DNA from 4 places in the Paenibacillus sp. LjRoot153 genome. Region 1 is predicted to be linked to each of the others. Evidence: riboswitches for the same ligand, from Rfam matches in the RefSeq annotation. Region 1 holds a riboswitch; each other region holds the start of a gene.
What was found. A riboswitch is a leader RNA that binds a small molecule or an ion and turns the genes downstream of it on or off. The one in region 1 is predicted to bind cyclic di-AMP.

Region 2: another riboswitch for cyclic di-AMP. It lies ahead of ACSQ8P_RS00955 (ubiquitin-like domain-containing protein); the one in region 1 lies ahead of ACSQ8P_RS04265 (C40 family peptidase).
Region 3: another riboswitch for cyclic di-AMP. It lies ahead of ACSQ8P_RS19895 (CAP domain-containing protein); the one in region 1 lies ahead of ACSQ8P_RS04265 (C40 family peptidase).
Region 4: another riboswitch for cyclic di-AMP. It lies ahead of ACSQ8P_RS07545 (stalk domain-containing protein); the one in region 1 lies ahead of ACSQ8P_RS04265 (C40 family peptidase).

Annotation. Positions count from the first base shown of each region.
Region 1 is NZ_CAXUQH020000001.1:919,549-925,362, forward strand. It holds gene ACSQ8P_RS04230 (AIM24 family protein) at 1-331, shown strand, start outside; tRNA gene ACSQ8P_RS04235 (tRNA-Gly) at 434-508, shown strand; tRNA gene ACSQ8P_RS04240 (tRNA-Arg) at 515-591, shown strand; tRNA gene ACSQ8P_RS04245 (tRNA-Pro) at 612-688, shown strand; tRNA gene ACSQ8P_RS04250 (tRNA-Gly) at 707-777, shown strand; gene ACSQ8P_RS04255 (acetylxylan esterase) at 1,196-2,143, shown strand; gene ACSQ8P_RS04260 (GNAT family N-acetyltransferase) at 2,208-2,729, shown strand; cyclic di-AMP (ydaO/yuaA leader) riboswitch at 2,854-3,016, shown strand; gene ACSQ8P_RS04265 (C40 family peptidase) at 3,020-3,907, shown strand; gene ACSQ8P_RS04270 (hypothetical protein) at 4,093-4,752, shown strand; gene yyaC (spore protease YyaC) at 5,120-5,653, shown strand; gene ACSQ8P_RS04280 (ABC transporter ATP-binding protein) at 5,723-5,814, shown strand, end outside.
Region 2 is NZ_CAXUQH020000001.1:221,051-226,864, forward strand. It holds gene ACSQ8P_RS00945 (ABC transporter permease) at 1-1,144, opposite strand, end outside; gene ACSQ8P_RS00950 (ABC transporter ATP-binding protein) at 1,141-1,884, opposite strand; cyclic di-AMP (ydaO/yuaA leader) riboswitch at 2,168-2,361, shown strand; gene ACSQ8P_RS00955 (ubiquitin-like domain-containing protein) at 2,644-3,783, shown strand; gene rnmV (ribonuclease M5) at 3,901-4,434, shown strand; gene rsmA (16S rRNA (adenine(1518)-N(6)/adenine(1519)-N(6))-dimethyltransferase RsmA) at 4,486-5,394, shown strand; gene yabG (sporulation peptidase YabG) at 5,451-5,814, shown strand, end outside.
Region 3 is NZ_CAXUQH020000001.1:4,631,737-4,637,550, forward strand. It holds gene ACSQ8P_RS19875 (sugar phosphate isomerase/epimerase family protein) at 1-452, shown strand, start outside; gene ACSQ8P_RS19880 (group-specific protein) at 670-1,074, opposite strand; gene ACSQ8P_RS19885 (SRPBCC family protein) at 1,101-1,568, opposite strand; gene ACSQ8P_RS19890 (hypothetical protein) at 1,606-2,067, opposite strand; gene ACSQ8P_RS19895 (CAP domain-containing protein) at 2,177-2,827, opposite strand; cyclic di-AMP (ydaO/yuaA leader) riboswitch at 2,833-2,968, opposite strand; gene ACSQ8P_RS19900 (hypothetical protein) at 3,182-4,588, shown strand; gene ACSQ8P_RS19905 (DUF4362 domain-containing protein) at 4,656-5,084, opposite strand; gene ACSQ8P_RS19910 (hypothetical protein) at 5,203-5,658, opposite strand; gene ACSQ8P_RS19915 (hypothetical protein) at 5,645-5,814, opposite strand, start outside.
Region 4 is NZ_CAXUQH020000001.1:1,713,414-1,719,227, reverse strand. It holds gene ACSQ8P_RS07560 (histidine kinase) at 1-404, opposite strand, end outside; gene liaF (cell wall-active antibiotics response protein LiaF) at 430-1,092, opposite strand; gene ACSQ8P_RS07550 (PspA/IM30 family protein) at 1,224-1,880, opposite strand; cyclic di-AMP (ydaO/yuaA leader) riboswitch at 2,037-2,188, shown strand; gene ACSQ8P_RS07545 (stalk domain-containing protein) at 2,193-2,990, shown strand; gene ACSQ8P_RS07540 (sporulation protein YjcZ) at 3,148-3,252, shown strand; gene ACSQ8P_RS07535 (molybdopterin molybdotransferase MoeA) at 3,467-4,723, opposite strand; gene moaA (GTP 3',8-cyclase MoaA) at 4,766-5,770, opposite strand.

The DNA.
Region 1 (5,814 bases):
AGTTAAAATGCAGTTTCACGGCCCCGGCAATCTAGGTTTGCTAACAGCTGGCCCTATACATCACATGGCCCTGGATGCTGTGGAGCCTCTGTATGTTGATGTCAGTTGTCTTGTTGCCTATCCGCGGCAGGCTAAGCTGCGCCTCTGTGTATACGGCAACACACTGGCAAGCCAGCATATGAATTATCACTGGGAGATTACAGGGCATGGTCACGTACTCATGCAGCCATGTAAGCCTGATCCCAAATTGGATGAGCATTTGAAATCAGATAGCATACTGCGCCGTATAGCAAGGGAAGTTCTTCCATTTGGCGGAGTTTTCATCAAATAATAAAAAATATATAAAAATAGTTGCATTTGTTCTAAATACCTGATATATTATTTCTTGTCGCCTCTGAGAAACACATGCAGAGCGAATGAGAATTTACACCATGCGGAAGTGGCTCAGCGGTAGAGCATCGCCTTGCCAAGGCGAGGGTCGCGGGTTCGATCCCCGTCTTCCGCTCCAATATTTGCGCCCTTAGCTCAGCTGGATAGAGTATTTGACTACGAATCAAAAGGTCGGGAGTTCGAATCTCTCAGGGCGCGCCATTTACACTTTATCTTCACTACGGGACGTAGCTCAGCTTGGTAGAGCACCTGCTTTGGGAGCAGGGGGTCGCATGTTCAAATCGTGTCGTCCCGACCATTTTAGAATTTTTTATATGCGGGCGTAGTTTAATGGTAGAACTTCAGCCTTCCAAGCTGATCGCGCGGGTTCGATTCCCGCCGCCCGCTTACAATTAAAAGGACCGCCTTCGGGTGGTCTTTTTTCATTGTATTAGGCAGGGATGAGAGCCCGTAGAGGTTCGACCGTCCGTGAACACTTCGTTGAATAGGCTGAGTAGGACGAGCGTCCAAATATACCACTAGTTGCTTCCGTAGGAAGCCTTATAAATCCGAATTTGGAGTATTCCCGCCGCCCGCTTACAATTAAAAGGACCGCCTTCGGGTGGTCTTTTTTATATTTACAATACATGTGGAAGAGGCCCATGAGGGTTCGACCGTCCGTTCGCAGATCTGAGAACATGGAAACATAGGAGATAGAAATAAACCCTACTTCTGCTGAATTGGGGTTATTTTTTCATATTTTCCAATAGTCATACAGATGTATCTAGGTTAAAATGGGAAAAACATGCAAAGGGGACTTACCGAAATGAACGCTATTGAAAATCGTATTCATGGGTTACACCAGTATCATTCGGAGTTAACGGCGACTGCTGATCTGGCTTCATTCTGGGAGCGCGCCTACGCTGAAGCAACACAAGCTGCGTCCTATACAAGGGAGCCGGTGGCATCACCTTTTGTACAAGCGGAAGTGAATAAGATCGTCTTGCAGGGTGCTGCGGAAACACCGATCCATGCTTGGTTGTTACTGCCTAATGCAGAGAGCAAGTCTAAGAAGGTACCTTGTATTGTTACGTTCCCAGGCTATACTGGCTCCAAGGGGAGACCCGAGGATCATGCAGCCTGGTTGCTTATGGGGTATGCGGTACTTGCTGTTGATGTACGCGGGCAAGGCGGCGATAGCGGCAACCTGCTGCCACAGGAGACCGGCATGACGAGGGGATGGATTACACAGGGTATTCTCGATGCTGAGACGAGCTATTACCGAGCGGTTGCGATCGATTCCTTGCGTGCAGTGCAATGTGCGTTAGAGCAGCCAGAAATCGACAGTGAGCGAGTATTCGTATATGGCGGAAGCCAAGGCGGAGGACTTGCCCTACTCGTGACCGCGCTTGAGAAGCGCATTCGAGCAACAATTGCCCATGTGCCGAACCTATGTCACATGGATCTAGGCCTGTTGCAATCCGTTAGCTCACTAAGTGAGGCAGCGGAATTCGTTACTCGTTTCCCAGAGTATCTGCCTGATGTACTGCGGACAGTTTCTTATTTTGATATCATGAATCTAGGTGATCGTATTCAGCAGCCTGTTCACGTTACGGTAGGGTTGAAAGATACGTGTTGCTTACCAGAGGCGATTTTCGCTGCGTATAACCGAATCGAATCTGCACACAAATCCATTGAAGTGTACCCCTTCATGGGGCATGCGACACCTCCTGGATCCCATGCAGCAGCACATGCTTTTTTCTCAAAATGGTAGGGACTGAAGTAAGAAGCTTCCCGGTTGGATAACCTATTGCTAACTTGAAGGGAGGTGCTGACAGATGGAAAAAGAAGATTCATTTGAAGATGTATTTGAGCTGATGGAAACGGCTTTTCCTGTAACGGAAATAAGGACGTATGAAGGTCAGCGGGCGCTGTTATCTCATCCCAATTATAGAATCGATGTCGAGAGAGATGTTCATGGGCAATTGCTTGGTTTTTTGGCAAGTTGGAATTTTAGCACGTTTCGATTTGTGGAGCATATCGCCGTCAACGCTGCCATAAGAGGTGGCGGGATTGGTAAAAAGATGCTGACAACGTATATGAGCAGTGCTACTACACCTATCGTACTTGAAGTCGAGCCTCCGAATACCTCAGATGCTACGCGGAGAATTGAATTCTATAAGCGCTGCGATTTCCATTTGAACCTATTTCCTTATGCGCAGCCTCCACTTAGAGAAGGGCAACTGAAATTGCCTCTCAACATCATGAGTTATCCAGGTCCATTGACGGAAAGTGAGTTTAATTCCTGTAAGCATATATTGTTTACCGAGGTGTATAAGCAGCCTGTAAGCTTGGTGTGAAGCGATTGTGGAAGAGACAGCTACTCTGTATAGAGTGGCTGTTTTTGTGCGGTTTTACATAAAAGGAAACACTTACCTATGCGCAAAAGTTGTCAGCCTAAAACGAACTATGCTAGTCTAATATAGACAAAAAATGCCGAATCTCGGAGCATCGAAAGCTCTGGTACGGGGGACTTCTTTACTTGGGGTGAATGAGTGCTCAGTTAGTCTTAGGCTAATGGGGCGCACTAGGGAAAACCTCTTCCCGAACCCGTCAACTAACCTCGGAGGCTTCAAGGAGGCAAAACGTTTTGAAACTTTTTACCAAAAGCTTTATTTGTTCATGCGCTCTTCTAAGCGCAGCCATTTCCCTGTACGCCGCTCCATCCACGTATGCAGCTGCCCCAGACACCTCTTCGGTAAAGGTTCAGGTCAATGATGAATTGGTGCAGTTCCCGGAAGTACAGCCGTTTATTGATACGGAAGGTACACTTCAGGTGCCACTACGTGTGTTGTCGGAGAAATTAGGTTATCAAGTGGGATGGGCGAAGGAAGGCGATGAAGTCGTCGTCACGCTTATGAACAAGGAACAGGCGATTCAACTCACAACGGACGAAGAGAAAGCGATCGTGAACAGTAAGTTAGTTGAATTAGAGAGCAGTCCAACTTTGGTTAAGGGAAGTACTTATGTCCCACTACGCTTTGTTACAGAGACGTTTGGATCTGCGATTGCGTGGAACGATGCGAATAAAATCGCCATCGTGGAAGAGGACGGTAAGTCCCACAAGCCGGCTTGGATAGCACCGCCGCAAGCAGCCCCAGCAGCGAAGGTCGTTCAGCCATCCGTTTCAGCTCAAATTATTCAAGCTGCAACGACTTTTAAAGGAACGCCTTACCGATGGGGAGGAACAACGCCTAAGGGCTTCGATTGCTCTGGATTCGTTCGTTATTTATACGAGGCCAAAGGCATCGAGCTGCCACGCACCTCTGTGCAAATGTACGATCAAGCAGGGGCGAGAGTGACGGATTTGAAAGCGGGAGACCTTGTCTTCTTTGCTTCCGGTATCGTCAATCATGTGGGCATTTACATTGGAAATAATCAATTCATTTCCTCGACAACGTCCGTTGGTGTAACGGTTGATAGTCTAGATAGCTCCTATTGGGGCTCAAGATATGTAGGTGCCAAACGCGTGCTATAAGGTAGTTGCGAAATCAAGTATAAGCAAGCTATGTAAGAGCGTATGTTCGCTATGTCTTTCTACTTTGAAAGCAAAGCGGCAGATGCTCTTTTTTTTACGCGTATTTGTGCGATTTTTATCGAATTTTTGAGAATTATAGCCTATAATGGAACAATGGTTGGAAGAAAGTAGGTGACGCGTACGGCATGCAAGTCAGTGTCTGGAAAAGCTGGTTTCATAAAATTAAATGGTCGGGTCGAACAGATCGCATGTATAACGTGGAAACGGGTCCTGCCATACCGGAAGACATTCGGGTCGTGATTAAGCAATTTTTTCATACGTATAACCATTTCAAAGGGGCTAGGCAATTCCAAACGGATACGTTTATTAAAGAAGTATTTTACGCGACGAAGCAAGATCCGAGGGATCACCGCTCCATAGATGAGATGGAAACTTATATTCAGAGTAAGAATGTTAATCGATTACGACTGAAATCCTATGTGATTGATGAGTATTTACGTGTTGGTGAGAAGGTGTGTATGATCGGTGTGACACGGGAGTTTAGCAATGCACATCGCAATCGTGTGCTTTATTTTATCATACAGGAAGAAGGCACTTGGCGGTTTCATCATATCGTGAGATCACATCATGGCAAAATTCTTGAGAAATTTCAGGTGAAGGAACAGGTTGGATTTGTGGTTGGGGATGATAAGGTAGCGCTACTCTTTCTAACTCATGCAGATTCGGCGGATGCTTCCACCTATATGTTGGGGGATTATGTTCACTCGGAAGGCTATTTGGAAGTGGAGCAAGAGATTAGCGGTCAGCTCTATTATCGCATTGTTCGGATGAATCGCGTACATTAAGAAGGTTGAATAGCCAGATCTATAAGCGGCATGTTCAAAAAATCCGGTTTTAAGCACCGAGGAGATTGAAAGAAGATAGGAAATGAGGAGCGGAGTGTAGTGTAAGCTACGTGAGCACCGGAAGTTCCGGCTGAATTCAATATTCGATGTCGAATACGCTTCATGAACTACTTCGTGATCAAAAGTGGAATTTGTGAACAACCTCTATAAGCGGCATGAATAGGCTTTGCTCGGTCGTCGAGTAACGCTTATTTGGTGTGCGCGAAGACAGAGTGTGCAAGTGGACACAGCCCACCTCCATATGAAAGAATGGAACTATCATGCGTCAGGTGAAGGTTAGGTCTACATGCCTGAAAGGGAGGCAAAGATGGAGAAAGAACCGATGGAGCTGCAAGAGCAGTTTTGGAAAAAAGTAGATGGCGAGCAGTTAGGGCAGGTTCTACAAAAGATTGCACTGAGCGAGGGGCTGGAGCCTAGTCGGCTTGCTTTTGTGTGTATAGGGACAGATCGCTCTACAGGCGATTCACTAGGTCCGCTAGTGGGAAGTAAGCTTGCAGAGCTAGGCTATCCACACGTCATTGGCACGCTTGCAGCACCGTGTGATGCCACTAACTTGGCCATGCGTTTGGAGGAAATTCCACCGAATGTTGTCGTTATTGCGATAGATGCTTGTTTGGGACGGAAATTGAGTGTGGGTTTATACCAATTGTCGAACCAACCACTGGCTCCAGGAAAATCAGTAGGTAAAGATTTACCTCCTATTGGTGATTACACGATTGCGGCGATCGTGAATGTGGATGGACCTAGACAGTACAATGTACTACAAACGACTTCGTTATATCATGTGATTCGGATGGCAGAAGAAGTAACCCGTGCAATTGTTTATGCAATTCCTTTGTAGCTGAGGGGCAGCAAAGAGGAGAAAGATCGGAGTGATTGGTGAGTGATCGGACCAGGTGGACCAGGGGGAATGGGGCGGCTTTCCGACCGGAATCGTCCAAAGGCTAAGTTGAAGGATGTATCGGTACGAAGGATTTTGTTATTGTTCAAAAGGTATTGGGG
Region 2 (5,814 bases), 700 kb from region 1:
TGGGGGTTCCCATCATAAATGGAATCGTTAGGATGACAAACTCTAGTAGGAGGGTTAGCCAGATGATAAAGGCTAGGGAACCTGCTCTGGCTTGAGGCTCCAATGGATACATATGGAGCCAAAACGTATAGCGATGCGCACGTTCCAATGAAGTAAGCTGAACCATCGAGATCACAAGTGCGATGAACAGGATGACGCTTCGTGCAGTAGTGGAGTCTGCAACGGCAATAGCTAAGATGCCGATCACAGTCAAACGGAGCACAATAGCGAACATCTCAGTGCGCAGCAAAGTCTTCATATATAAGTAGAGAAACGCCGAATCCTGTCGAAATGGAATTGTTCGGGTAATCCCGCTGATCCAACCTCGGCGGGTTATTCGCGTTGGCAATTGAGGTACATCCACGAACCAGTTGAAGAAGGCGTAGAGTCTAGCTTGCTGCTGTTTCTCTTTGGCAATCAGGTAGTCCCATCCGATCACATATCTAGCCACGTATCGGAATGCAATCAGCCAAACGAATACAAGAAGTATCGCAGCTAGGCTTGCCCATAAACTGCTATAGTGAAATTGGATCGTAATTAAGGCAAGGGATGCCACCCATCGAAAACAAACAGAGATGAATCGAGTTCGCTCAACGGCAAATCTTCCTTCCTGCCAACTCGCTAATAGGTTCGCTACTTTTAATAGAAGTAATAGAGCGAAAATGAGAAGAAATGGCTGATTTTCAGTACCTAGACAGTGTTTATAAAGGGGGCTTAATGCGACCCAACCGAGAAATAACCAAACACTCTGAAGTGAAAAGCTATACAGGAAGCTGCTTCGGAAATAGGCACCCATTTCATGTTCAATCCGCAATAGAAACATCCGGTCGGCACTGCGAGTCAGCGTTCGAATGGAGCTTGAAGCGACGAGTGGAACGAGCACGAGCAGCACGATCCATAGGTACGGATAATCTGTCGGAAGACGCTGTAATGTTTTTGCATAATAATAGGAAGAAACGATGACAAGAAACAACAAGAAGCCGATAAAATTACTGCGTGCGGCATACTGCCAATACCCCATGGATTCCTTCATATAATGTTGAAAACGCTGCTTCCATAATGCATGTGTGTTAAATGCATGCGTACTATTTGTTAAGTGACTCATGCCATGTCTCCTTGAACGAGCTTGTAGAAGATGTCGTCTAATGACGCCTGAGGCAAAGCCGTCTGGGTGCGCAATTCGACTAAATCTCCCTGGGCAACCATATGGCCTTCGTGGAGAACGACATAAGCATCGCAATATTTTTCAATTGTAGACAAAATGTGTGAGGAAATGAGAAATGATGCGCCTTTCTTCTTCATTTGAACCATGAGATCAAGCAAGGAACGAATGGCTAAGGGATCGAGTCCGAGAAATGGTTCATCGATTATATATAAAGAGGGTTCGATCAGGAAGGCGTTCATGATCATGACCTTCTGCTTCATCCCTTTGGATAAATGACTTGCGAAGCTATTGAGCTTGTCTTTCATTTGAAACTGCTCTAACAAAGATTGGGAACGGGTTTCATAATCCGCCTTAGAAATACCGTAAGCCATCGCTGTAAGCTCGAGGTGTTCGCGAATCGTAAGCTCTTCGTATAATTCCGGACTTTCAGGCACATAAGCGTATGTCGCGCGGTATGGCAGCGGATTTTCGGCTAGCGTCAAACCGTTAATGCGAATGGACCCTTTTTGGGGTTGAAGCAGTCCGAGAATATTTTTGATGGTGGTACTTTTTCCTGCACCATTAAGTCCGATTAGCCCCATCATTTCACCTTGGCGGATCGAGAAGGTAAGGTTATGTAGAACAGGTTTGTTGGGTAAATATCCACCGAATAAAGCGTTTACTTGCAAGATGGGACCCATCTCAATTGCCTCCCTAAATAGCAAATTATTGGTATTTATCAATCAAATACTTCCAGAATCATTATAAACAAATTTGCATTTTTAGCCTAGTTTTGACCATTATATACTGAAAAATAGAGTATACGTACGTTAAAGTTAGACACATGTAGATATAAGTGGGTTATATGTGAAAAATAATCGAAATTTAATCGATTTAGCCCTTTTTAACGGGTGTTAATCCCTTTACAGGTTGAGATTAACAGCGTAATATACTTTTCATAATAACTTAATATCCAATTTGCCAATTTTCCATTCGCTGAGTTCCAAATGTGGAAACGGGGGAACCACTGCAAGCTTAATGAGCATTCCAATGCGGTTAAGTAAGCAGAGAGTAACAGGGGTGAATCATAGACGTCAAACAAGCAGTTTGCGTCTACGTAGGGCGACTCTCACGTCCGAATCCGTCAGCTAACCTCGTAAGCGTAAGAGAGGTAACGATTGTCGTGCGTGCTATTTGTATTTCACTATGCAAACTAAGCCAGCGAGAAGAGTCCTCTTCTTGCTGGCTTTTTGTCCTCATATAGGGTTTTACACAGATCATAAGACATAAAACAACCCGGAATTCATAGGATGATGAATAGGTAAAAGGGGGGGCGACCAGATTCAGCAAGGCAACAAGGCTGATGATGGCGAGCGTGTTAAGTTAAACTAAAAACCTTAGTCGCGTCAAATTAATCATGCTGTAACCTGGCGGCGAGGCTTTGAAGGAGGACCGAAGAAGTGGGCAGTATCTCAATTAGCGAGACCCATGTAAAACGATCATCCAGCATGTCCTTCGCATTGCGATGGAAGCATGAAAACTTGCGTTTGATTTTAAGCCTAGCTATAATCTCAATCGCAATGACTTTCATGTTTTTGGTGTTGTTGTACGGAACGGCTACCAAGAGCGTATCCGTGGTTGTTAATGGACAAGAAACTATTGTGCACACGAAGCAATGGGTCCTGCAACGCCTACTGGATGAACAAGCCATAACGATTGGTGAGCACGATGAAATTTCAGCTTCACTCACGACCAAGCTCAAGGGTGGAGACAAAATTGTTATCGAGCATGCCTCACCGATTCAATTGACTGCTGATGGAAAGACCACCACTGTTTACACAACTGCAAGAACGGTAGAAAGTGCATTGCAACGTTTAAATATTGCACTTGGGGAGAACGATCGAATTTCTCCCGAACCGACGTCCGCTCTTACAACTGGCGATGAAATCAAGATCGTCCGTGTGAAAAAAGAGACGGAGGAAGTCTCTGAACCGATCGCATTCGAGACAGAGAAAAAGAATGACGCATCTTTACTTAAAGGGAAAGAGCAAGTAGTCCAAGAAGGTAAAGAAGGCGTATTGGTCAAGAAGAAAGAAAAGACTTTCGAGGACGGTGTTTTAGTCGCGGAAGCAGTTGTGGGTGAAGAAGTACAAACAGAAAGTGTTAAAAAAGTAGTATCGGTAGGCACGAAAAATCCCGTGGTTGTGCTCTCTGCCTCTTCGCCGAGCGTGGATGAGGTTTCCAAGAACGGTGTGACATTCGGCTACAAACAAATTCTCAAAAACGTGAAGCTTACTGCTTATTCAGCGGACGCTGCGTCGACAGGCAAAACTGAGGGCTCCTCTGGGTATGGTAAAACCTACACAGGTACTACCGTGACTGAAGGGCGTACAATTGCCGTCGATCCGAAGGTTATTCCGCTTGGTTGGTGGGTGTACATTGAAGGGATTGGTTTCCGTCGTGCTGAGGATATTGGCAGCGCCGTGAAAGGCCAAATGATCGATGTTTACTACGAAGATCACGGTTATGCAAATAAATTCGGCACGAAGCAAGGGTACACCGTGTATGTGGTTGGCCCTACAAAACCGTCCCAAAACTAACGTGTAAACGGTAGTTCCGGCGGGAACACTACTAAATACACGTAGCTTGGCATCTGCCTGCGCGAAAGAAGAGGAGACCCCTCTTCTTTTTCTGCGTACTGGGGAAGGAAAACGGTGATGATAAAAGAAATGATCGTAGTGGAAGGTAAGGACGATACAGCTGCTATCAGGCGGGCTGTGCAGGCGGATACGATAGAAACAGGCGGCTCCGCTATCGGACAAGCCGTACTCAAGCGAATTGCGCTGGCTCAGCAGCGCAGAGGCGTCATAATATTCACGGATCCGGATCACGCAGGGGAACGGATTCGCAAAATCGTGGCAGCCAAGGTGCCTGGCTGCAAGCATGCCTTCATTACGCAGGAGCAAGCTGCGTATAAAGGCGACATCGGCGTCGAGAATGCGACGCCAGAGACAATCCGCCAGGCGCTTCAGAGCCTGCGAACTGAGTATGATGCGGCAGTCTCGCAGTTGACGATGGAGGACCTGATCGCTGCCGGTCTCATCGTGCATCCGGATGCGGCAGCTCGCCGCTTGGCCGTAGGCAATGCGCTGGGCATTGGTTATTGCAATGGCAAGCAATTTTATAAGCGTTGTGCGATGTTTCAGATTTCGCGAGAGGAATTTGAGGCGGCGCTCGAACATTTGAATTGAACACACCTGAATGACGAGAAAGAGAACCTAATAGATAATGAGGTCTAACCTATGACGATATCCGGGCAAGAAGTAGTTGTGACTGCAGAAGATGTAGCAACACCCAGTAAAACAAAACAAATTATTAAGAAAAATGGTCTCGTGCTGAAAAAAAGCTTGGGCCAGAACTTCTTGATTGATCAAAATATATTGAGCAAAATCGTCTTGGCCGCTGAGCTCGGGCCTACGAAAGCTGCGCTTGAGATCGGCCCCGGCATCGGCGCGCTCACACAGCAGCTAGCCAAGCTCGCTGGCCGCGTGCTGGCCGTCGAGATCGATCAGCGTCTGCTGCCCATCCTGGACGAGACGCTGGAGCCTTACCCCCATGCCACTGTCGTTCATGGGGATATCTTGAAGACCAACCTGCCGGAGCTGTTCCGGCAGCATTTCGAAGGCATGGAAGGCGTCAGCGTTGTCGCCAACCTGCCTTACTACATCACGACGCCGATCATCATGAAGCTTCTTGAAGAGAAGCTTCCCCTGGAGAATATCGTCGTGATGATTCAAAAAGAAGTGGCCGACCGCATGGCGGCTCGCCCGGGCACCAAGGACTACGGCAGCCTTAGCATTGCCGTGCAGTTCTATTGCGAGCCGGAGCTTGTCACCATCGTGCCTCGCACCGTCTTTGTGCCACAGCCGAACGTCGATTCCGCTGTCATTCGACTGCGAGTGCGTCAAACGCCGCCAGTCGAAGTGGCGGACGTGGACTTCTTCTTCGCTGTCGTCCAAGCGTCCTTCGTTCAGCGTCGCAAAACACTCTATAACAACCTCGCGGCGAGGTTCTTTACGAAAGAGAACAAGCCTGAGCTGGAAGCGTTGCTGCACGGCATTCAGATCGAGCCTTCACGCCGAGGCGAAACGCTCAGCATGGAAGAGTTCGCACGCTTATCAACGGCACTTCGTGCGCACGGCTGCAAATAAACCCGCACCAAATGCCTAGTCTCGCCATAGGATACCCTTAGGAGGGGATTTGTGCGATGAGGCAAGGAGATTTTGTTACCCGTATTTCCTATGGCGGCGACGTCGTGTTTAAAATTGAACGAATTGAACATCTCAAGGCCATTCTGAGGGGTGTCGATTTTCGGTTACTAGCAGATGCGCCGCTCACGGATCTGACGAAAACGAATCCTAAGGAGACCTTAGATCATCCACGGTCAAGCTCGCCTGAATTTCGTGAGTCGCTGCGTCGACTGGCGGTGTCCCAAGTGCAATTGCAGGAGAAGAATCAAATAGCCGTCAACCATAAACAAAAGTCACAACCGACTCATAACAGCTATTTTGAAGTGCCAGGGAGAGTCCTACACTTGGATGGCGATCCGAGCTATCTGCGAAAAAGTATGC
Region 3 (5,814 bases), 3.7 Mb from region 1:
TGGTGACGCGGGGCCCGAATCACAGTCAATCTTTCCGTGAGCAGGTGCTTCGTGCAGCTGAGCTGCGACCTGATCTGATCAATTCGCACAGCGTTGCCGATCGGATGACTGCTGAGGAGCAGTTGCGTTTTTTCGAAGAGGCGCTGCGTGTAGAGCAAGAGATCGGGATTCCGATCGCGCATGAAACGCATCGCGGGAGAGCTTTTTTCACGCCGTGGCAAACGGCGGCCGTGTTGAAGCAGCTGCCGGCGCTTAAGATTGGCGCCGATTTCAGCCATTGGTGCGCAGCCTGTGAAAGCATGCCGAGTCCGAAGGATGAGGACGTCCAGCTGAGCTTAGCGCGCGCGATCCACATTCATGGGCGCGTCGGGTTTCCGGAAGGTCCGCAGGAAAAAACGAGAGCCAATGATGGAGAGATGTGTCATGGGCTTCCGTTTTTCAGTTTTATTTAAATATCTAGTTTTTTGATCGTAACGGAGCCAGAAGACGCTATTTGCAGCAAAACGAGCTAAAATAGTATCGAAAGGGAACGTCAGTACGCTAATCACTCGAAAACCGCCAAAAAAAACACGAAAACGGACAAATAGCGCACTAACATTTCGTTAGCTGCCAAAGCTAGCATTTTACTTAGAAATAGCGTACCTAGGTTCCCTTACAATTTCAATTAGTCTACCCTTTGCTACTTAGATCGCAACTTCTGTTGATTGTTGAAATCAAATCGTCTATCGTTCCGATGATTTTTTGCACCTCTGGGAGTTGATAAAACGCACTCGTTTTTTCTATATCATTCATCTCATCGTTAGCAGAATACATAAAAATAGCCTTCCCTGCTCCTAATGCAAGTCCTAACTCGACATGGCTTCCCTTCCCCGCGGGCAGCATGATGATGAATATCTCTGCACGCAACACGGCTTCTTTCTCTTTCGCACCGATTGCCGCAAGCTCTTGTAGCGTACCAATGCCAGAATGAACCGTCCTATCGAAGGTTTGAATATATCCTCTCGACTTCAACTGCTGCGTGACATTTCGAACATTGTCGATGTTCTTGAAACTAGATGCAATATAGAAATTCAATTGGCTCTCCCTCCGTTATTGCTTCTTTATTGCTCTTTTACTTGTTTTTCAGCTAAAATCTTCAATTGCTCATTCCGATAGTTCAAAAATCGCATCATATATCTTTTCAATACAACCCTCTCAACGATCCAGCCGATCCAGCCCAGAGGAGCCTCAAAACTTAACGTATCTTTCATCAAGGTTCTATCACCTAAATCAATAAATTCGTGTTCATGCCTCATACTTTTGAAAGTACCCTGCAGCATTTCATCAACAAAGTGGTAAGGTCGAACATATTTCGATATGAGTGAAGTGTGTTTTTGCCTAATTAAGAAATGTCTCGCCTCAAAAGTAACCGTTTCCCCGCCACTAATCATGCCTGTTGTTGTTCCAGCTATCGCTCGTTCCTTGGTATGTGGCCAGACAGTCTGCGTATGTATATCAATACTCGATGCCATGTCAAAGCAAACATCAATAGCTGCTTCAATTTCGATCTCTGTGAATATTTTAATCACGATGTGCACCTCTTAGGAACTATGTCATTTTTACAAGTCACTTTGCTCCCCGTTTTCTCCACTCTTCTAACGTTAAAATGTTTCCCGTAATCACATCTTCCACAAGTATCTCTTTCATATCCTCACTTACATAAAACGTATTCCACCTTACAACATGATCACTAAAACTCTCTCCTATGTACATATCGTAATACTTTCCTGGCCGATCTAAGACACTTATTAAACCATCGCTTAAAAAAAGTACTTTGGATTTATTGGTTTCTATCATTTGTTTATACTGCCTAATTTCAGGCACACTCTGCACGAGAAAATCCATAATTTCTCCAACTGACTTAGGTTTCTCATTGGTTACAATTTGTGGTGCAGCGCTAGGCTGAGCTGGTGATATGCTAACGGAATTAGCAATTTGTACCGATTCGGTTGGAATATCTGACGATTCACATGCGGTTAATCCCATTATGACAATGATTGAGATTGAGTGGAGAATGGATCTATTCATTGTTAACACTCCAATCCTGTGGTTGGTTTCAAATTCGACGTGCACATCCGATCTCCTTCGACATGATATAAAAAAACAGCCTCCCTAAGGGAGACTGCGCTGTTAATTCTTAGTTACTTATAAACTCCTGAACCCACTCACCGTTATAATAGGCGACGCCTATTTGTGTGAAGTTCGGGCTTAAAATGTTTTGACGGTGACCTGAACTGTTCATCCATGCTGTCATAACCGCTTCAGGCGTTTGTTGACCCTTAGCGATGTTTTCACCCGCGTAGGAATAATGAATGCCATAAGAGTTCATCATATCAAAAGGTGAACCGTAAGTTGGCGATGTATGATCGAAATAACCTTTATTGTACATATCTTTCGCTTTATCCAGCGCCATCGCGGTAAGTGCGCTATTGCTGGTCAAAGGCTTCAATCCAGCCTTCGTTCGTTCCTGGTTTACTAAGGTAATCACTTGGCTAGCAAAAGTGGATTGTGTTGGTGTTGGCGTAACCTGTGGTTTAGTCACAACAGTTGTACCCGTGCTTCCAGGAATGTTGAGCTTCATCCCCGACCAAATTATATTCGGATTGGCTACCTGTGGATTCGCTTTGATCAGCGAAGTAAGGCTGACGCCATATTTCTTAGAGATTAACCACATGGTATCGTTGCCTGCTACCGTATGCGTTCCCGTAGCAGCCCATGCTGCGTTCGCCCCCATCAAGACGCTCAAACCTAATGCTCCCGTAACTATAAGCTTTTTGTAACGTTTCACTATAAATCTCTCCTTTTTGCGGCCTGCGAGGTTAGCTGTCGGATTCGGATCAAAGAGTAATCACCCGGCCGCGCAAAACGCGACTTCACCCCAAAGGTTGGTTCCCCCGTGCTTCAAATAAAGCTTCGGCCTTCTAAGTTTTGGATCCAGTTTGGATCTCAACGATTGTAACATGGGATACCAGTGAGATCATGACTCAAAATTTACCATCCGAATCACGATCTGGATATATACTCTTTAAACATACAACTTTTCCCATCATCCTGCGTCTAATCAGTAGCAATACTAACTTAGAAAAGGGTGATTGTTTTGAAGAAATTTGCTATAAAATGCTCGTTTGTCCTACTCGGATTGATGTGCGGGCTGCTACCGTTACCTCCCCAACAGGCATCAGCAAGCGTATCTGTGAAGGCATCTCTACCCTATTTTCCAATTCAAATCAATGGTCAAGACATGGACATCACTCATAGCCAATACCCATTTCTGTTGTATAAAGACATCACTTACTTACCCATGACGTGGAAAAATTTCCAAACACTCGGCATTGAGTATAGTTGGAGTGAAACGGATGGATTGCAGATTTGGTCAAATCGGAACTTTCCTCCACCTATTCATCAAGCTCCACTTGAACAGGATCTAACATCCAAGAGTAATGCAAGCAGTTACTTGGTCCAAGTTTCCGATGTACCCATCACGATGAATCAAACAGAAATCAATAATAAAACGGAGCCCTACCCTTTTTTAACCTATCAAGATGTGACTTATATGCCCTTGACTTGGCGATTTGTTCATGATCTTCTTCAGATTGATATCGGATGGAGTGATGCTGAAGGACTATCGCTAGTAGGCGGGCAAAATGCCATCTATTCCATCATCGGTGACGATGATAGTTCATTATATTTCTACTCCCTGCTTTCCGCGGACCCTGCAAAGTCAATGCTAAAAATGGATAAAAGCAACTATCAAATCGAATGGAAAAACAATGAAGAAAAAGATCAATTTATCAAAGGCCTTTCTACTCCTCCACACCCATTAGCTGGTAAACCAGTAGAGTTGGTGCGTAAAGATCGAGATTTATACTATGGCAATATAAAAGTGTATACACTAACAGACTCCGATGTATGGGAATCGGCAGCCTGGGGAGCACCCGTCCATACGTACACTGTATTTTCTGCTGGCGATCAACGGGTGATCTTATCTATTAATTTGACCTTGCCAATTGCCGCAATTGGTCCAAATTATGGCACCACATATACGTTTCTTATTCAAGACGGAAACGTGACGCGACTCCATGATTTCAATCAAAAACTAGACCGCGTCATACCGAATCCGGATGGTACCGTGTGGATTGCCTCTGACAGATTACCTAGTCGAAAAGACTATATTGCGGGTAGTGCCCGCGTTGGCTTGCTAGACCCAAATGGTACTGTTCATATGGTGAACGAACTGCTTCATGAATCGGATGTAAGGGCATTAGGTTTAACCAACCCTTCATTGCTAAGTCCTGAAGCCAAGGATGGAAGTCTTTATGTCGTACTTAATGGTATCTCGAATAAGGATTATGCTGCGCAAGATACGGCTGGAATTTATACGCTGAATACGAAATTAGAAACAAAACGCTTATCCAACTATATTTTTGGCGACTATTATTTGGATAAGAACAGAAACATTTTCATCAAGCATCGCAACAATACGATTGAGAACATGTCTACGGGTGAGATTCGAACGTGGTTTGATTATGAATTAGCTAAAATGAAATAAGAATACGTGTGTAAATGAGAAGAAAGAGGCTATTGGATGGAGATCCATTAGCCTCTTTCTATGTCGTCTAGTTCCCCGTCCCCGCTACTACAAAGCTAAATGTTTGCCCGATGGAGGCATCCTTACAACCATCCAGCGTATAAGAAACTCCCCGTTCCACTTTCGCTGAACTCATTCCTGTGCATTCCGTTTTCAGTCGTTTGCCATCCCCATGTTTATCTGCCTTATTATTATAGATGTAGGAAATCTTATCTTGGTTGTAAGCCAAATTATAATAAATGGGATCCCCTTCAATTGTCATTTGCGTAATCCGAATTTGACTCTCAATATGGCTTTCAACATTCTTTAAAAATTGATTGAATCGATCTACATTGATAATTCTTCCATGAATATTAATAACGTCTCCTTTTGTGGTCGCTTTATCGATGTCGTATTTCTCATTTGAACATGAACTTAGCAAGAGTATACTAACAAGTAAAATAAGGCCACGATTCATCACCTTCATCCCCTATTCGTTCTGTCTACTTGTTTGACGTATACTTAACTGGAAATGTTGTGCAATTTATGCAAAAAAAAATAAGCTTGAAGTTTCAAGCTTGTCACATGATCTCCTTTTAAAACTTGCCAACGGATAGCGCTTGGTATTCCCACAAAACATGCTTTACCTCTTGAAATCGTTCCTCTTGGCACTGGATAATGACAGCCAGCTCGGGTAATCGCTCTTTTTTCCGAATCACATGTTTAAGCAGCTTGGTTTGTATGAAACGCGTGAGGTAATACCCTGTCATAAATCCACAAATTGCACCTATAACTCCCCAAATAATGGGACCCAAATACAGCATAAAGCCCAAACTAATCCCTATGACAGCGAATCCCGTGGATGTTGCCATGCCAACCTCAAACGCCAGCATTTTCTTATTCGGATTCGAATTGTAATTATGATCAGGTATTTCCATATAGTTATCCATCATGATGGTCATAATTTCATTTCGCGGTAAACCCATTCTTTCCAGCACAGCTAGGGCTTCTTCCACCTCGATCGAATGCTCAAATGTACTAATAATCAACATGCGTGGCATTCTCCTTCTCAAACAACTGGATTGGAAAATGAGGGTACTTCTCTGTTAAATACTGCTTCTGCTCGATTCGAAAAAGTCTGTTATGATCTAATGCCGTCATATATGCATCATAGATAGCGCCACAGACAACTGAAGGCATAAATAATA
Region 4 (5,814 bases), 790 kb from region 1:
TTACTATTCGACAGCCGTTGAAGGGAGGTCACTTGCTCTTCCCATCGCTTCATAATCCGGCCGAGTTGTTCGCCTAAGCGTCCAATCTCATCATCATCCCCGTTTTGAAAGCCTTCTCGGGCAAATGTTCCTTTTTCTAATAAAATCATCGTCTCCATCATCGGCTCCAGTCTGCGTGTCACCTTAGAGCTGTTCCAGTAACCGAACACCGCACCAATTACACCCAGAATCAACAAGGCCATGAACGAGAACTTGACACCCTGCTGCCAGCTGGTAAAGGGCTCAATTAAATGTCTTGAATTCAGAAAATACAGCATAGCACCGAAAACGGCGAAGCTAAAAAGGATGGCTTCCCCCATGCTGCGCCAGATCATGTTCGTTAATCGTCGTTTGTAGCCATCCACTTGGTGAAGAACCCCCTAAAGAAAGTTACAATACTTTGACCTTGATATCTCCTACGATGAAAGAGAGTATGAGTTTCACCCGATGGTCGCAATGTTGATAATTCTGCGATTGCCAAACTACTTTGTTCATCACACCTGATTCTTTTTCTTCCGCGATTTGAAGCTGACCTAGCATGACGGAAGCTGTAACGGAAACGCCGATATCATCAGGCACTTTTATATCGATATCTCCTACAACACCCTGTAGGATAACTGTTGTTTCTTTTTGTTCGAGAATGGCCATTGAAAGATCTATATACGTTTCTCCCACCAAGTACCAAGTCGAGGTATTCCGTTGAATCCATGGCTCTCGTCCTAGGCGAACACTATCGACAATCTTTTGCTTTTGGGTATACGTATCATCTTTATGAACCTGCTTGGATCGAATGAAAAATAAACCTAATGAAATCAACACAACCGAAATGACAATGGTGAGATGATCACCAAATAAAATGACGGCACCAATCCCCATCAGCACATAACCCTTGCGCTCTTTGCGTGAACGAACACGATGAATGCCCAGCAAAATAAGGATTACGGCCATAACGGGAAAAAAGCCTATGGTATGTTCCAGAAGCAAAAAAACACCGGCTCCAATCAGCACAAGCGCTGTATTCCGGCTGCGGTTATTTTTCGTTTCCTCTCCCATCGATGCACCTCCTCTGGCTGCCATTTCTCTTACGTTCATACGATTCCTAGCATACCATAAGAATGGACGACCTCCAAGATGCAAATCCTTATAGAGCAAGGCTTTGCTTTCGTGGAGGCCACCATCCAGGACTATTTGCTATCGCGTGGATCTCGCCCATCGCGAGAACGCTGCTCCTGCTGCCACTCATGCTGCAGCTTGCTTCGCAGCACGCGCAGTTCATGCTGAAGGTTGCCTCCGGCTTCCTTCAGCGTTTCCTTCGACAGGCGGCCCGCCACGCGGAGCCCCTGCAACGCCTCCCGGCCGAGCTCGCGGCCGGTAACCTCCAGCTCGCGCCAAGTGTCGCGAGCCTCTTTGCCGTGCAGCCCGCCGCACGGCTGCACATCCTCGGCTGCGTGCCCCACACGCAGCACGCGCAGTTCCTCTGCGAGCGCCAGGCACAAGTCCTGGCTGCTCGCGTACTGCGCGCGGTAGTGCTCGCTCGCAGCTTCCTCGCGCAGCTTCTCTTGCAGCGCGAGCCTCGCGAGATCCTCTTCGCCAGCGCGCATCGCAAGCTCGGCCTGCTCGCCGCGCAGCTTCGCCATCTCTTCCGCTCGCGCGATGTGACTGCGCAGCGCAATCGTTGCCTGCAGCGCGTCCTCGTAGCGCTCCTCAAGCTGAGCTATCAGGCTGCCGTCATTAGAGCCAGGATTCGTTTTGCCGATAGTCTCGTGCCAGACGGTTTCAGCCATTTTGCCAATACGGTCAAATATATTAGTAGGATCAATTTCCCGATTCTTATTGTTCATGTTAAATCGCCCCTCACCCTTCATCATACTCTTATGGTAGCTCACTTTCTGATGTTCTAAAACCGACTATCGACTGTTTTTGTACCTAGACCTAAGTCCAGTATCAGAGGGGCATAACCATATATTGGTCGTTGTCCGAGCATGCCTGTGATGATAAAATATTTGAAGCCGAGTCTAGTGCATAAATAAGGCACTGGTACGGGGGACGAAATACTTGGGGTGAATATTTGCTTCGGCTTGGAGCAGACTAGGGAGAACCTTCTTCCCGAACCCGTCAACTAACCTCGAAGGCTCATGAAGGAGGATTACCAATTGAATAAGCTTACTAAAGGGTTAACTAGCCTTGCTGTTTCACTAACAGTTTTGGCAGGAGGCTTTCTTTCCCCATTTACTGCGCCAGCGCAAGCGGCTGAAATGGAAGTGAAAGTGCAAGTCAATGATGACCTGATCCATTTCCCTGATGCACAGCCATTTCTGGATGGCAACCACACGACCCAAGTTCCACTTCGGTTTGTAACGGAGAAGCTTGGATACACAGTGAATTGGAAAAAAAATGGAAATCAGATTCAGGTAACATTAACTAACAACCAACATACGATTACCTTGGTTTCAGGGCAAAAAGAAGCCAACATTGATGAGGAAACGGTCGTCTTAGACGGAGCTTCCCAATATCAAAATGGACGGGTATATGTGCCGCTTCGTTTCCTATCCACAACCGCAGGCGTACCTGTGCAGTGGGATGCAAGCAGTAATCTAGCTATCTTAAGTAAAGATGGCGAGCAGCATGCACCTGATTATCAAGTATTTGAATCTACAGCTTACTCGGCAGATCCTTCTGAAAATGGCGGCTATGGAGCCTTTGATTACATGGGCAATCCACTAGCGATCGGCACAGTAGCTGTTGATCCTTCCGTCATTCCACTTGGCACGAAGCTTTATATTGAAGGTTATTCGTTTAGCGGGCTTCCTAAAGGCGGAATGTATGTCTATGCAACCGATACCGGTGGAGCTATTAAAGGAAAGCGACTAGACATCTTTGTCCCAGGCTCGAGGAATTCCCTACGAAGCTTTGGCATTCAGAAAATTAAAGTGTACCAAATTCCTAATTAATTGCATGGAGAGAGCTGCCCTAAGAGTCATCAAGGGCAGCTCTTTTTGATAGGTGAATGTTCCATCGAATAAGGGCATATGTCCAATCAACAGGGTTCCCACCTACATATGATGTATAGTGTTTAACCCACATTCATTCAAAACCGGAGGGGATACTATGTCAGCTGTAGTTGGTTGTGGAACGCCAGGATACGGAAATTCCGTAGGTATAATTCTTGTTCTTTATGTACTGTTGGTCATCATTCTTGCTACTTTCTACTAAGACCATCTTCCGCCTGAGAAAATAGACCCGCCTACTGAAGCTTCTCATTTCGAAGCTTCAGTAGGCGGGCTTTTTCATTTATAATCAATGCCACTTCCTGCAAAAAAGACGCCACAGCTTACCCTCCTGACAGACGGTTACTTGTTAGCGCCAAACTTGCGATGTTATCGATTTTCAACTGAATTTCACATATATAAGAATAAGTTCATTTACGTTATCGCGTTGTATACACCTTCACGCCATCACCACGGTGGTAGCCCTGCCCCCCAGCTGGCAGCCAAATCAAGCAATCCGCGTCTTTGATCGATACCATGATGCTCGATTTATCAATGCCCGCTGGCCTTACCCATAGGCACCCTGCTTCAACTCGTGTTGTCCCTCGTATATAACGTGGATAAGCGGAAGGTTTATCGTATGGAACATCCAAAAAGGCTGTTAACTCTTCCGCCTCTGTACGCTGGCACCCTAACATTGCCTTAATAATCGGCTTAGCGAATAGCTCAAAGCCTACAAACGAAGCGCCGGGATTACCAGACAGTGCCATGAGCAGCTTGCCTTTCCATAACGCAGCACTCGTTGGTGTGCCTGGGCGCATCGCCACTTTATTAAACAATAGCTTCCCATCGAAACGACCGAATAAATCGACGAGCACGTCGTAATCGCCAACAGAGACACCGCCAGATGTCAGAATAAGATCGACATCAGGCAGAACAGCTTCAAGCGCGGCTTCCACTTGCCCAGGATCATCCGAGAGTGCTGGCATGATGAGGGCCGCTCCCCCGTTTGCTTCTACTTGAGCCGCTAACATATAACTGTTACTGTTACGTATTTTCCCTGGTTGCAGTTCTTGTTCGACTTGTAAGAGCTCTGAGCCTGTTGAGAAAATAGCCACTCTTGGCCTACGGTACACCTCAACCATGGAGAACCCGAAGGTCGCTAATATCGCGGCTTCACCTGGACCAATCTGAGTACCTTGTGGGATCACTAACTCCCCGTGGGGAACTTCACCAGCAATTGGCGTAATATTACTTGCAGCTTGCACATTTTTCTTAATCTTCACCTTGGCATCCAAAGATAACACTGACTCCTCCTGCAAGGAATCCGTCATCTCCAACATTACAACCGTGTCCGCACCGTCTGGAACAGGCGCCCCCGTCATGATACGAGCCGCTTTCCCTGGTTGAACCGTAAACTTAGGCACGGTACCGCTTGGGATTCGCTCAATCACATGTAACACAATCGGATTGTCCGGCGTCGCCGCAGCGATATCTTGGGAACGCACAGCATACCCATCCACGCCTGATCTACGAAAATGTGGCACAGCATGATCCGCATAGATATCCTTTGCTAACATTCTGCCGAAAGACGTCGGAAGCGAAATAGTCTCCGTCTCTGTGGGTTTAACGTATTCGTAAAGTAGGGCTCGTGCCTCATCGACCGAGATCACTTTACGGCCAAACCTAAGCTTCATTTCGCTGCTCACTTGCTTCCCATGCCTCCCTATGCCCGTTAGCTAGCCGCCGATTTGTGACATTCGACGAATAGTTGGTGTATGTGACTGCTCTTCATTCATCAAGGCCTGTGCCATCTCGTGATTTTGTGGTTTAATATCCAGCGCTCGGAAGAATAAGTCTTCCACCGCAGCATCATCCCCAATATATTTCCGTACATTGAATTCATCCGACCAGTATAAGCAAGGCTTGATATTGCCATCCGCAGTCAGCCGCAGCCTGTTGCAAGTTTCACAGAAGTGATCGCTAATCGGATGGATGAGGCCGAATGAGCCTAAAGCACCTTCAATGCGATAATTCTGTGCAGGACCGTTGCCATAAACCGCGTCAGAGGCTGTTGCTTCCCAACCCATTTCCTTGCAGCGATCGAGAACCGTTGTAAGAGATAAATACCGCTTTTTCCAATCCTCGTCTTGATGACCGATGGGCATATATTCAATAAACCGAACCTGAATCGGTCGATCAATCGTCATTTGTAAAAAATCAGCAATCTCGTCATCATTAATGCCTTTCATCAGCACCACATTCAGCTTAATCGGCGTAATCCCTACACGATATGCTTCTTCTATGGAGGCAAGCACACGACGAATATCACCACCACGGGTGATTAATGAGAACCGATCTGCCCTCAAGGAATCCAAACTAATATTTACACGAGTTAACCCTGCTGCACGAAGCTTCTCAGCCCGTGATGCAAAGTAAATCCCATTCGTAGTCAATGCTATATCTTCGATACCGGGAATCTGTGATAACCTGCCAATCAGCTGCTCCAGGTTTTTACGAACCAGCGGCTCTCCCCCGGTTAATCGCAATTTGCGAACACCAAGTCCAGCTAATACTCGGACAATCTCTGTTATTTCATCAAAAGTTAACAGCTTCTCATCCGGTTCAAATTCCATTCCATCTTCCGGCATACAATATACACAACGCAAATTACAACGATCTGTCACTGAGATGCGCAGGTAATCATGCATCCGCCCAAAACGATCCAATAGCAGCTTTGGCATCGGAGTTCACCTTCTCTCTCTGTCCATTATGGCATATTTTCTGA